One region of the Actinocatenispora sera genome, then DNA from elsewhere that is predicted to be linked to it. Evidence: riboswitches for the same ligand, from Rfam matches in the RefSeq annotation. Region 1 holds a riboswitch; each other region holds the start of a gene.
What was found. A riboswitch is a leader RNA that binds a small molecule or an ion and turns the genes downstream of it on or off. The one in region 1 is predicted to bind cyclic di-AMP.
Positions count from the first base shown of each region.

Region 2: it holds a riboswitch for cyclic di-AMP, as region 1 does, so the genes downstream of both, Asera_RS03510 (C40 family peptidase) here and Asera_RS01610 (NlpC/P60 family protein) in region 1, are expected to answer to the same signal.
Region 3: it holds a riboswitch for cyclic di-AMP, as region 1 does, so the genes downstream of both, Asera_RS15760 (C40 family peptidase) here and Asera_RS01610 (NlpC/P60 family protein) in region 1, are expected to answer to the same signal.
Region 4: it holds a riboswitch for cyclic di-AMP, as region 1 does, so the genes downstream of both, Asera_RS33750 (LysM peptidoglycan-binding domain-containing protein) here and Asera_RS01610 (NlpC/P60 family protein) in region 1, are expected to answer to the same signal.

Region 1 covers NZ_AP023354.1:350,394-352,586, reverse strand. Annotated here, with positions in the region: gene Asera_RS01610 (NlpC/P60 family protein) at 1-811, opposite strand, end outside; cyclic di-AMP (ydaO/yuaA leader) riboswitch at 824-957, opposite strand; gene Asera_RS01605 (metal-sensitive transcriptional regulator) at 1,192-1,479, shown strand; gene Asera_RS01600 (heavy-metal-associated domain-containing protein) at 1,507-1,710, shown strand; gene Asera_RS01595 (heavy metal translocating P-type ATPase) at 1,748-2,193, shown strand, end outside.
Region 2 covers NZ_AP023354.1:764,925-767,117, forward strand. Annotated here, with positions in the region: gene Asera_RS03505 (aldo/keto reductase) at 1-585, opposite strand, end outside; cyclic di-AMP (ydaO/yuaA leader) riboswitch at 1,006-1,177, shown strand; gene Asera_RS03510 (C40 family peptidase) at 1,189-2,187, shown strand.
Region 3 covers NZ_AP023354.1:3,272,478-3,274,670, reverse strand. Annotated here, with positions in the region: gene uppS (polyprenyl diphosphate synthase) at 73-831, shown strand; cyclic di-AMP (ydaO/yuaA leader) riboswitch at 1,031-1,181, shown strand; gene Asera_RS15760 (C40 family peptidase) at 1,194-2,177, shown strand.
Region 4 covers NZ_AP023354.1:6,538,236-6,540,428, forward strand. Annotated here, with positions in the region: gene Asera_RS30765 (FUSC family protein) at 1-460, opposite strand, end outside; cyclic di-AMP (ydaO/yuaA leader) riboswitch at 809-963, shown strand; gene Asera_RS33750 (LysM peptidoglycan-binding domain-containing protein) at 966-1,619, shown strand; gene Asera_RS30775 (DinB family protein) at 1,950-2,193, opposite strand, start outside.

The DNA of each region.
Region 1 (2,193 bases):
GCGTCTGGCTGTACTGGGTGTACGAGCTGTGCGCGAGCGAGTACCCGGCGGCGTTCCAGGCCATCATGGTCAGGCCGGAGCAGTCGAACGCGTCGGGCCCCGCGGAACCCATGTTGTACGGCTTGCCGAGCTGCGCCCACGCGTAGTCGACCGCCTTGCCGGCGCTGCCGGGCAGGTTCGGCGCCGGGCCGTAGTCGACGTTGGTGTCGTAGTTCGTGGGCGACCCGTACGCCTGGGTGCGCAGGTCGCGCAGCTTCTGCACGTCCTTGTCGAGCGACTTCTTCTGGTCGGCGAGCTTCTGCTTCGCCTGCGTCTGCTTGCCGATCGCGGTGTCCAGCGCCGCCTTCTGCTTGTCCAGCGCGGCCTTCGCCTTGCTGAACTCGGCGATCTGCTTGCTCTGGTTGCGCGCCAGCTGGTCGAGCAGCGAGAGCGAGTCGAGCAGGGTACTGGCGGAGCCGTCGGAGAGGATGGCGTTGACCGCTCCGGGCTTGCCCCCGCGGTACGCGGCGGCGGCCATCTTGCCGACCGCCTGCTCCGCCGCGTCGACCTTCTTCTGCAGCGGCTTGAGCTTCTTGTTGACCGCCTTTTCCTTCTTCTTGCTGGAGGTCAACTGGTCCTGGACCTTGTCGTACTCCTGGACGGCCTTGTCGAACTGCTTGGACTTGGCGTCGATCTGCTTGGTCAGCTCGGCCTCGGACGGTGTCGCGTGCGCCGGGGTACCGAGCAGCAACAGGGCCATCGCGGTGAGCGCGGCCAGCAGCAGCAGGCCGAAGGCCCGCAGCGGTCGCGCCATGACAGCGGAGGTGGGCACCGGCAGCCGGCTCCTTCTTCCTCGCACCGCCTACCGGGTTAGCTGACGGGTTCGGGCGGGGAAGAAGTGCGCCCTACCACGACCCGGAGGTCGTGGACTCACCCCAGGGAGTGGGTCCCCGGCTCGCCGGCCAGCGCCAGGGGAGGCGGCTCGCGCGGCAACTCGGCGGTGTCGCCCGGTGCCGCCCACGGGCAGGCGGCAGACATCCGGTCAGACGGGGAGTCACATTAGGAGTAACCGTCAGTCGATCGCAAGTCGCCCCCGGCGTGCCACTCACATTGTTTCGGGAATTGATCCGTTCGCATCCAGGTCGCTCCGCTCCGTGGTTGGATACGGTAGGGGGGTATGGTACTGTGAGGCCGAACGGGGGAGGTGGCCACATGGCGGGTTACTGGTACAGCGACGACAAGACGGCACTGTTGGCTCGGTTGCGGCGGATCGAGGGGCAGATCCGTGGCCTGGAGCGGATGGTCGAGCAGGACACGTACTGCATCGACGTCCTCACCCAGATCTCGGCCGCGACCCGCGCTCTGCAGGGTGTCGCGCTCGGCCTGCTCGACGGTCACCTGTCACATTGCGTGGCCGAGGCCACAGCAAAAGGTGGCGAAGAGGCAGAAGAGAAGGTCAAGGAGGCCACCGCGGCAATCGCCCGGTTGGTCCGATCCTGACGCACGTTCACCGTTGTGGAGGCAACCATGGCAACTCAGACATACACCGTCACCGGGATGACCTGCGGCCACTGCGCCAGCGCCGTGAGCACCGAGCTTCGCGGGCTGCCCGGCGTGGAGGCGGTTCGGGTCGACGTGGCGAGCGGCCGGGTCGAGGTCGACGCGAACCAGCCGCTGGCCACCGACGCGGTGGCCGCCGCGGTCGACGAGGCCGGCTACCAGCTGGCCTGAGCGCGGCCGGCGCCACCGCACCGATCGGGGAGGGTAGATGTCTACTGTGGACAGTAACGGTCCCGCAGTCGAGCTGCGGATCGGCGGCATGACCTGCGCGTCCTGCGCGGCCCGGGTCGAGCGCAAGCTGAACAAGCTGCCCGGCGTGGCCGCGACCGTCAACTTCGCCACCGAGACCGCCCGGGTGCACTACCCGGCCGGTACCACGGTGCAGGATCTGATCGGCACCGTCGAAGCGACCGGCTACACCGCGCAGCCGCCGGAACCGCCGGCGCCGGCGGCCGACGAACCGGTCGCCGACGAGCGGGACGCGGCCGAACACTCGCTGCGTACCAGGCTGCTCGGCTCGGCCGTGCTCACGCTGCCGGTGCTGCTGCTCGCGATGGTGCCGCCGCTGCAGTTCAACCACTGGCAGTGGCTCGCGCTGACGCTCACCTCACCGGTCGTGGTGTGGGGCGCCGGGCCGTTCCATCGCGCGGCCCT
Region 2 (2,193 bases), 410 kb from region 1:
GACCGCGGAGAACGGCGGTTGCGCGGCGTCCGGCCGGCCCGGCGTCGCGGCGGCCGCGAACCCGGCGATGTTCTGGCTGCACAGCCCGACCGCCCGAACCTTGCCCTCCTGGCGCAGGTCGAGCAGCGTCTGCCAGGTCTCCGCGCGCGGTACGCCGGCAGCCCGCGGCCAGTGCAGCTGGTACAGGTCGATGCGCTCGACGCCGAGCCGGCGCAGCGAGCCCTCCAGGCCCCGGCGCAGCTGTTTCGGTGCGCCGGCCGCGCGCGGTGGCCGGCTGCGCTCGGTCTCGTCCCAGGTCAGGCCGCACTTGGTGAACAGGTACGGCCGGTCCGGCTCGGCGTACGGGGCGAGCGCCGCGCCCACGATCTCCTCGGAGTGGCCCAGCCCGTACACCGGTGCGGTGTCGATCCAGTTGACCCCGTGCTCCACCGCGTACCGGATCGCCGCCGCCGAGTCGCCGTCGTCCTGCCGTCCCCAGCCGTACGCGTAGCCCGCGCCGCCGATCGCCCAGGCGCCGAAGCCGACCCGGGTGATGTGCAGGTCGGTACGACCCAGGCGGCGGGTCGGCAGATCGCTAGCGGGCATCGACGCCACCCCCTCGCCGGTACGCCGGCGCGTGCCCAGCGCCGCCGTCACCTCTCCACTCTCGTGCACCGGAGCTGGTCGCGTACCGGGATTCTGTGGATCGGCAAACGGTTGGTGGCGCGTCGATCGCGGAGCGCAGCATCGCCCGGAGTGCTGTGGCCATTCCCACATGACGGACCGCGGGGCGCTCCGACTCTGCGGCGATTTACCTGGTGGTGCCGTTCTTCCGGGTACCTTCTCGGCCGGCCACTCGTAACGGCACGATAACGGGTTCGTTACCCCAGGTGTCCGCACACGAGAGCGCGGTGACCGCTGACCAGCCGGCAAAGCCAAACAGATCACGCAGGGTTGAACGGCACTCGGCGGTATCCGTACTCTTGGGCGGTCCGGTCGGGAGTCTGCCATCAAACCGGTGGCGCCGAACGGGCACCGCCGAGTCGTCGCTCGGCGAGCCGGGGATCCAACGGATGCCGTCCGCGGCGTCCATCCGGGGTGAATCCGCCAGCTCTCCCGGAGAGCCGGTGGTAGGGCGAACTCACTTCTTCCCGCCCGAACCCGTCAGCTAACCCGGTAGGCGGTTGCGGGAGAAGGAGTGAGCTACTGGTGTCAGTAGCGGGGACCATTGCGCGCCCAACCCGGCGCGCGCTTGCTTTGCTCGCTGCCGCCGTCTGCGCCACCGTCGGTGTCGGCCTGGTCGGGCCGACCGCCGCGCACGCGGATCCGTCCGCCTCGCAGCTGGAACACGGCATGGACTCGACCTGGTCCAAGATGGAGACCAACGGCGAGAAGCTGAAGCAGAACGAGGACGCGCTCGCGAAGAACGAGCGGAAGTCCAAGCAGCTGGGCAAGCAGATCGCGCCGCTGGAGAAGAAGGTCGACGCGATGTACAAGGAGGTCGGCACGTACGCGGCCGCCGCCTACCGGGGCGGCAACCTGTCCGCCCTCAACTCGATGCTGAAGTACGGCTCGCCGACCACCATGCTCGACCAGATGGCGACACTGGACCGGATGGCCGCCGATCAGCACGCCAAGGTCGCCAAGTACGAGAAGGCGAAGAAGAGGCTCGACGCCTCGAAGGCCAAGTACGACAAGCTCATCGCCAGCAACAAGGCGGAGGCCAAGAAGCTCTCGGCGCAGAAGAAGAAGCTTCAGTCCGACATGGCCACCATGCAGAAGCAGTGGATGAAGACGGCGGCCGCCCGGAAGAACACCGGCACCGCGCTGCCGCAGATGCCCTACATCCCCGGGCCGGGCGGCGTCGCGGTGCGCTACGCGATCGCCCACCTCGGCGACCCGTACGTGTGGGCGACCGCAGGGCCGAACACCTTCGACTGCTCCGGGCTGACCTCGGCCTCCTGGGCCGCCGCCGGCGTGCACATGCGCGCCTACACCTACAGCCAGTACGCGGCGTTCCCGCACGTCACCCGGGCCGACCTGCAGCCGGGTGACCTGGTGTTCTACAACGGCGGCGAGCACGTCGCCATCTACATCGGCAGGTACGACGGCACGAGCTACGTGATCCACGCGCCGCAGCCCGGTGAGTACGTCAAGGTGTCCACGCTCGACTACCCCGGTTCCTGGTACGGGGCGGTTCGACCCTGACACCGC
Region 3 (2,193 bases), 2.9 Mb from region 1:
GGTGCCGGGCCTTCTGCGCTACGCGCACAGGTTCTTCGCCGAATGCACACATCCGGCTGGTTGGCTGGCCGGATGACGCCCCGCGACCTGCTCTACCGCCTGTACGAGCGGCGGCTGTTCGCCGCGCTCGCCCGCACCGACTGCCCGCGGCACGTCGGTCTGATCATGGACGGCAACCGGCGCTGGGCCCGCGCCGCCGGCCTGGCCAGCGTCAGCATGGGCCACCAGGCCGGCGCCGACCACATCGACGACCTGCTCGACTGGTGCACGGAGCTGGGCATCGACCACGTCACCGTGTTCGTCGCGTCCACCGAGAACCTGGCCCGGCGCGACCGGGGCGAGCTCGACTCGCTGATGCGGATGATCGAGCAGCGCGCGACCAACCCGCGGGCCGGGTGGCGGCTGCGGGTGGCGGGCCGGCTGGAACTGCTGCCGGACTCGACCGCGCACGCGCTGAAGCTCGCCGCCGACCAGAGCCCGGAGACCGGGCCGTGCCTGACGATCGCGATCGGGTACGGCGGCCGGCAGGAGCTGGTGGACGCGTTCCGCTCGCTGCTGACCGACGCCGCCGCGGCCGGTACCGGGATGGACGAGCTGGCCGCGACGCTGTCCGCGGACGACATCGCCGCGCACCTCTACACGGCCGACCTGCCCGACCCCGACCTCGTCATCCGTACCAGCGGCGAGCGGCGACTCTCCGGATTCCTGCTGTGGCAGTCCGCCTACTCCGAGCTGTACTTCTGTGACGTCTACTGGCCGGCCTTCCGCCGGGTGGACTTCCTGCGCGCGCTCCGTTCGTACGCGGAGCGGCAGCGCCGCTTCGGTGCGTGACGCTCACGCCGTGCCGCCGCACGACCACGGTGCGGCGCGCGAGTTCCGCTCGTACCAACGGATCCGCAGTCAGTCACCGACGGTCGGTCACCGTGTTGTGGGGATGGTCACCGACCCGGTCGCGACGGCGTTGACCACGTCGCGCCAGCGGCTACGGTAACGGGGTCGTCCGGCCCCCCGCCGCCCCGTCGGGCAGCTCCGGACGGCACCGCCGAGTCGCCGCCAGGCGAGCCGAGGACCCACCCGTACCACGGGGTGAATCCGGGGCCATGGACAGGCCATAGTCCCGGTAGGGCGCTCTTCCCGTCCGAACCCGTCAGCTAACCCGGTAGGCGGTCTGAGGAAGAAGGGCGCAGACCCGCATGGACACTGCACGCCCCCGGTGGGCGTCGCTGCGCGCGATCGGACTGGCCGCGGTCGCGGCCGCCGCGGTGGCCGCCGCATCCCTCGTCGGTACCACGCCGGCACACGGCGCACCGTCGCAGGCCGATCTGGAGCAGCAGATCAAGCAGCAGTCGACCCAGTTCGAGAAGGTCGTCGAGCAGTACAACAAGATCACCGAAGAGCAGAAGAAGACCAAGAAGCGCATCGCCGCGGTCGACAAGAAGCTCAAGCCGCTGTCCGGCAAGGTCGCCACCGCGCAGAAGCAGGTCGACGCGATCGCCGCCGCCGCGTACAAGGGTGGCCCGGCCACCGCCTGGAACGCGGTACTGAACGGCAGCTCCAGCGACACGCTGAACAACATCGCCACGCTCAACCGGCTCAGCGCACAGCAGTCCGACCAGATCCGCTCGCTGATCACCGCGAAGCGCAAGCTCGACGGGCAGCACGAGAAGCTCGCCGCGCTGTACGCCAAGCAGAGCAAGCAGGTCAAGGACCTGAAGAAGAAGAAGGCGTCGATCTCGGCCAAGGTCGACAAGCTCAAGAAGCTGCGCGAGGAGGCGTACGGCAGCGCCACCGAGACGACCGGCACCGGCTCCGGGCAGACCCCGCCGAAGGTGTCCGGTCGCGCCGGCGCGGTCGTCGACTTCGCCTACGCGCAGCTCGGCAAGCCGTACGCGTGGGCCGCGGCCGGGCCCGACTCGTACGACTGCTCCGGGCTCACGCTCGCCGCGTGGGCGAAGGCCGGGGTGAGCCTGCCGCACGTGGCGGCCGACCAGTACAACCAGATCACGCACCTCAGCCGCAGCCAGATCGCCCCCGGTGACCTCGTGTTCTACGAGAATCTCGGGCACGTCGCGATCTACGTCGGCGGCGGCAAGGTGATCCACGCGCCGACGTTCGGCGAGGTGGTCAAGGTGTCGTCGATCGACATGATGCCGGTCTACGGCATCGGTCGCCCCTGATCGCAGTACCGGCACG
Region 4 (2,193 bases), 6.2 Mb from region 1:
GGCTCGCGCCCACGAACGAGGCGAAGAAGAACATCATGAACGCCGGGAACCCCAGCGGGAAGCCGTAGTCCGGGATCCGGCGGATGTAGACCGCGCCGAAGATGACGACGAGGAATACCAGATCGGACACCACGTGGTGCCCGGAGAGCAGCGCGGACAGCGTCAATGCGCCCGCGGCCGGCAGGATCGTGAGGACGATCACCGCCGCCTGCTTGCGCACCGTGGGCTGCACCGGGCCGGACGAGGCGACCATCGCGATGCTGGCGCCGAGCAGCGCGCCGGTGATCGCGAAGCCGGCGAGGCCGAGGATCACCACCGCGAGCACGACGCTGACCAGCACGCCCAGCGCGAGCCGCAGCCGGGCGAGCCCGGGGTCGGAGGCGACGAGCCGGTCGTACCCGCTGGCGATCAGGTCGGTCCACCGGCGGCGCAGCGCGAGGGTGGATCCGGCGGCCGACATGGTTCCATTGTGATGGAACTACGCACGCCGTCGGCCGCCGCCGTCGGCCGGAGTGAACGCGGTCATGGCGGCCGCGAGACCGCGCTCGATATTGCACATCGCGATGATGTGATCACTCTGTGCGGGGTTTCTGAACGCCCGCGCGGTGTGTTCCGCCTTCGTACAGCAAACACACGGTTATGCGGTGCGGTTCGTCCGGTCCCGAGTGGTGTCGCACCGACTGGACGTGGCCCTCTTCACCATCGCCCCACCGAACTTTGCGTCCGCGGACCCGGTGCACCTACGGTCAGCCGGTCCGCCGTCGCGGGCAACCACGGCCGGTACGCCGAGTCCATGCCGCCGTCACCGTGGTTCCACGTACCTGCCAGGCATGGAGCGGGGGACCCAGGTTCCTCGGCACCGCGACACGGCGGTGCCTCGGGGTGAAGCCGCAACCCGCGGCCGGGCCAGTACCCCTCGGCCCGAACCCGACAGCTCACCTCGTAGGCGTCGAGGGAGACAACCCATGGCGAAGCACCGTGCCCTTTCCCCCCGGGCCAGGTTGGGTCGCAAGATCGCCATCACGGCGGTCGCGGCCGGCGCCGTCACCGCGGTACCGCTGTTCGGGCTGACCGAGGCGGCGAGCGCGTCCGGGACCAACTGGGACGCGATCGCGCAGTGCGAGTCCGGCGGCAACTGGGCCATCAACACCGGCAACGGCTACTACGGCGGCCTGCAGTTCTCCCAGAGCACCTGGGACGCCAACGGCGGCGGCCAGTACGCGGCGCGCGCCGACCAGGCCAGCCGCAGCCAGCAGATCGCCGTCGCCGAGCGCGTCAAGGCCAGCCAGGGCATCGGCGCCTGGCCGGTGTGCGGCGCGCGCGCCGGCGACGCGGGCGACTACTCCGGTAGCAACACCCAGGGCTCCGGCGGCGGCTCCTCGACGGGTGGCTCGTCGACGGGCAACTCGTCGGCGGGTGGCTCCGCCTCGCGGCTGCCGGCCACGCACGCGCAGAAGAAGGGCCCGAAGTACACCGTCAAGCACGGTGACACGCTGTCGGCCATCGCGACCGAGCACCAGGTCAAGGGCGGGTGGCAGGAGCTCTACGCCAACAACGGCACGACGCTCGACGGCAACCCGAACCTGATCTTCCCCGGCCAGGTCCTCGTCCTGGCCTGACGCAAGCCCGCTCTCCCGGTGTGCCGGGTCACCCCCCCGGCCCGGCACGCCACCTCCTGAAGAAGGTGCGGTGCGCCATCCCCCCGGCGCCCGACACCGGCGCGGTGCGGTTCGCCGTACCGCCGCGGGTCGCGACTCCCCCCGCCGCGTCCCGCGCCGATCCGGCCGGCCATCGTCCGCTGTGGACCATGGCCGGCCGTCGGCATTCCGGCCGGCGTGGACCAGCCCCAGCATCCCGGGCTGTCGCTCGGTCCTGACCGAGCCAGACCCTGGCGCGCTCCCAGGCCGCGCCGGGCTGGCGCCCAGCCCCCTGCTGCGCCGGGCTGTGACTCAGCCCCAGGCTGCGCCGGGCTGTTGCTTGACCCCGTGCCCGACCGCGCCGTCGATCGACTCGCGAATCACATCCGCGTGGCCGGCGTGCCGGGACAGTTCCTCGATCGAGTGCAGCACCAGCCAGCGCACCGTGTACGCGGTGTCGTTCGGCAGCCACTGCCGCACGTTCGCCGGGATGTCCACGACCCGATCCAGGTCCGGCTCGGCCAGCAGCACCTGCTCGGTGCGCCGGCCCACCTCC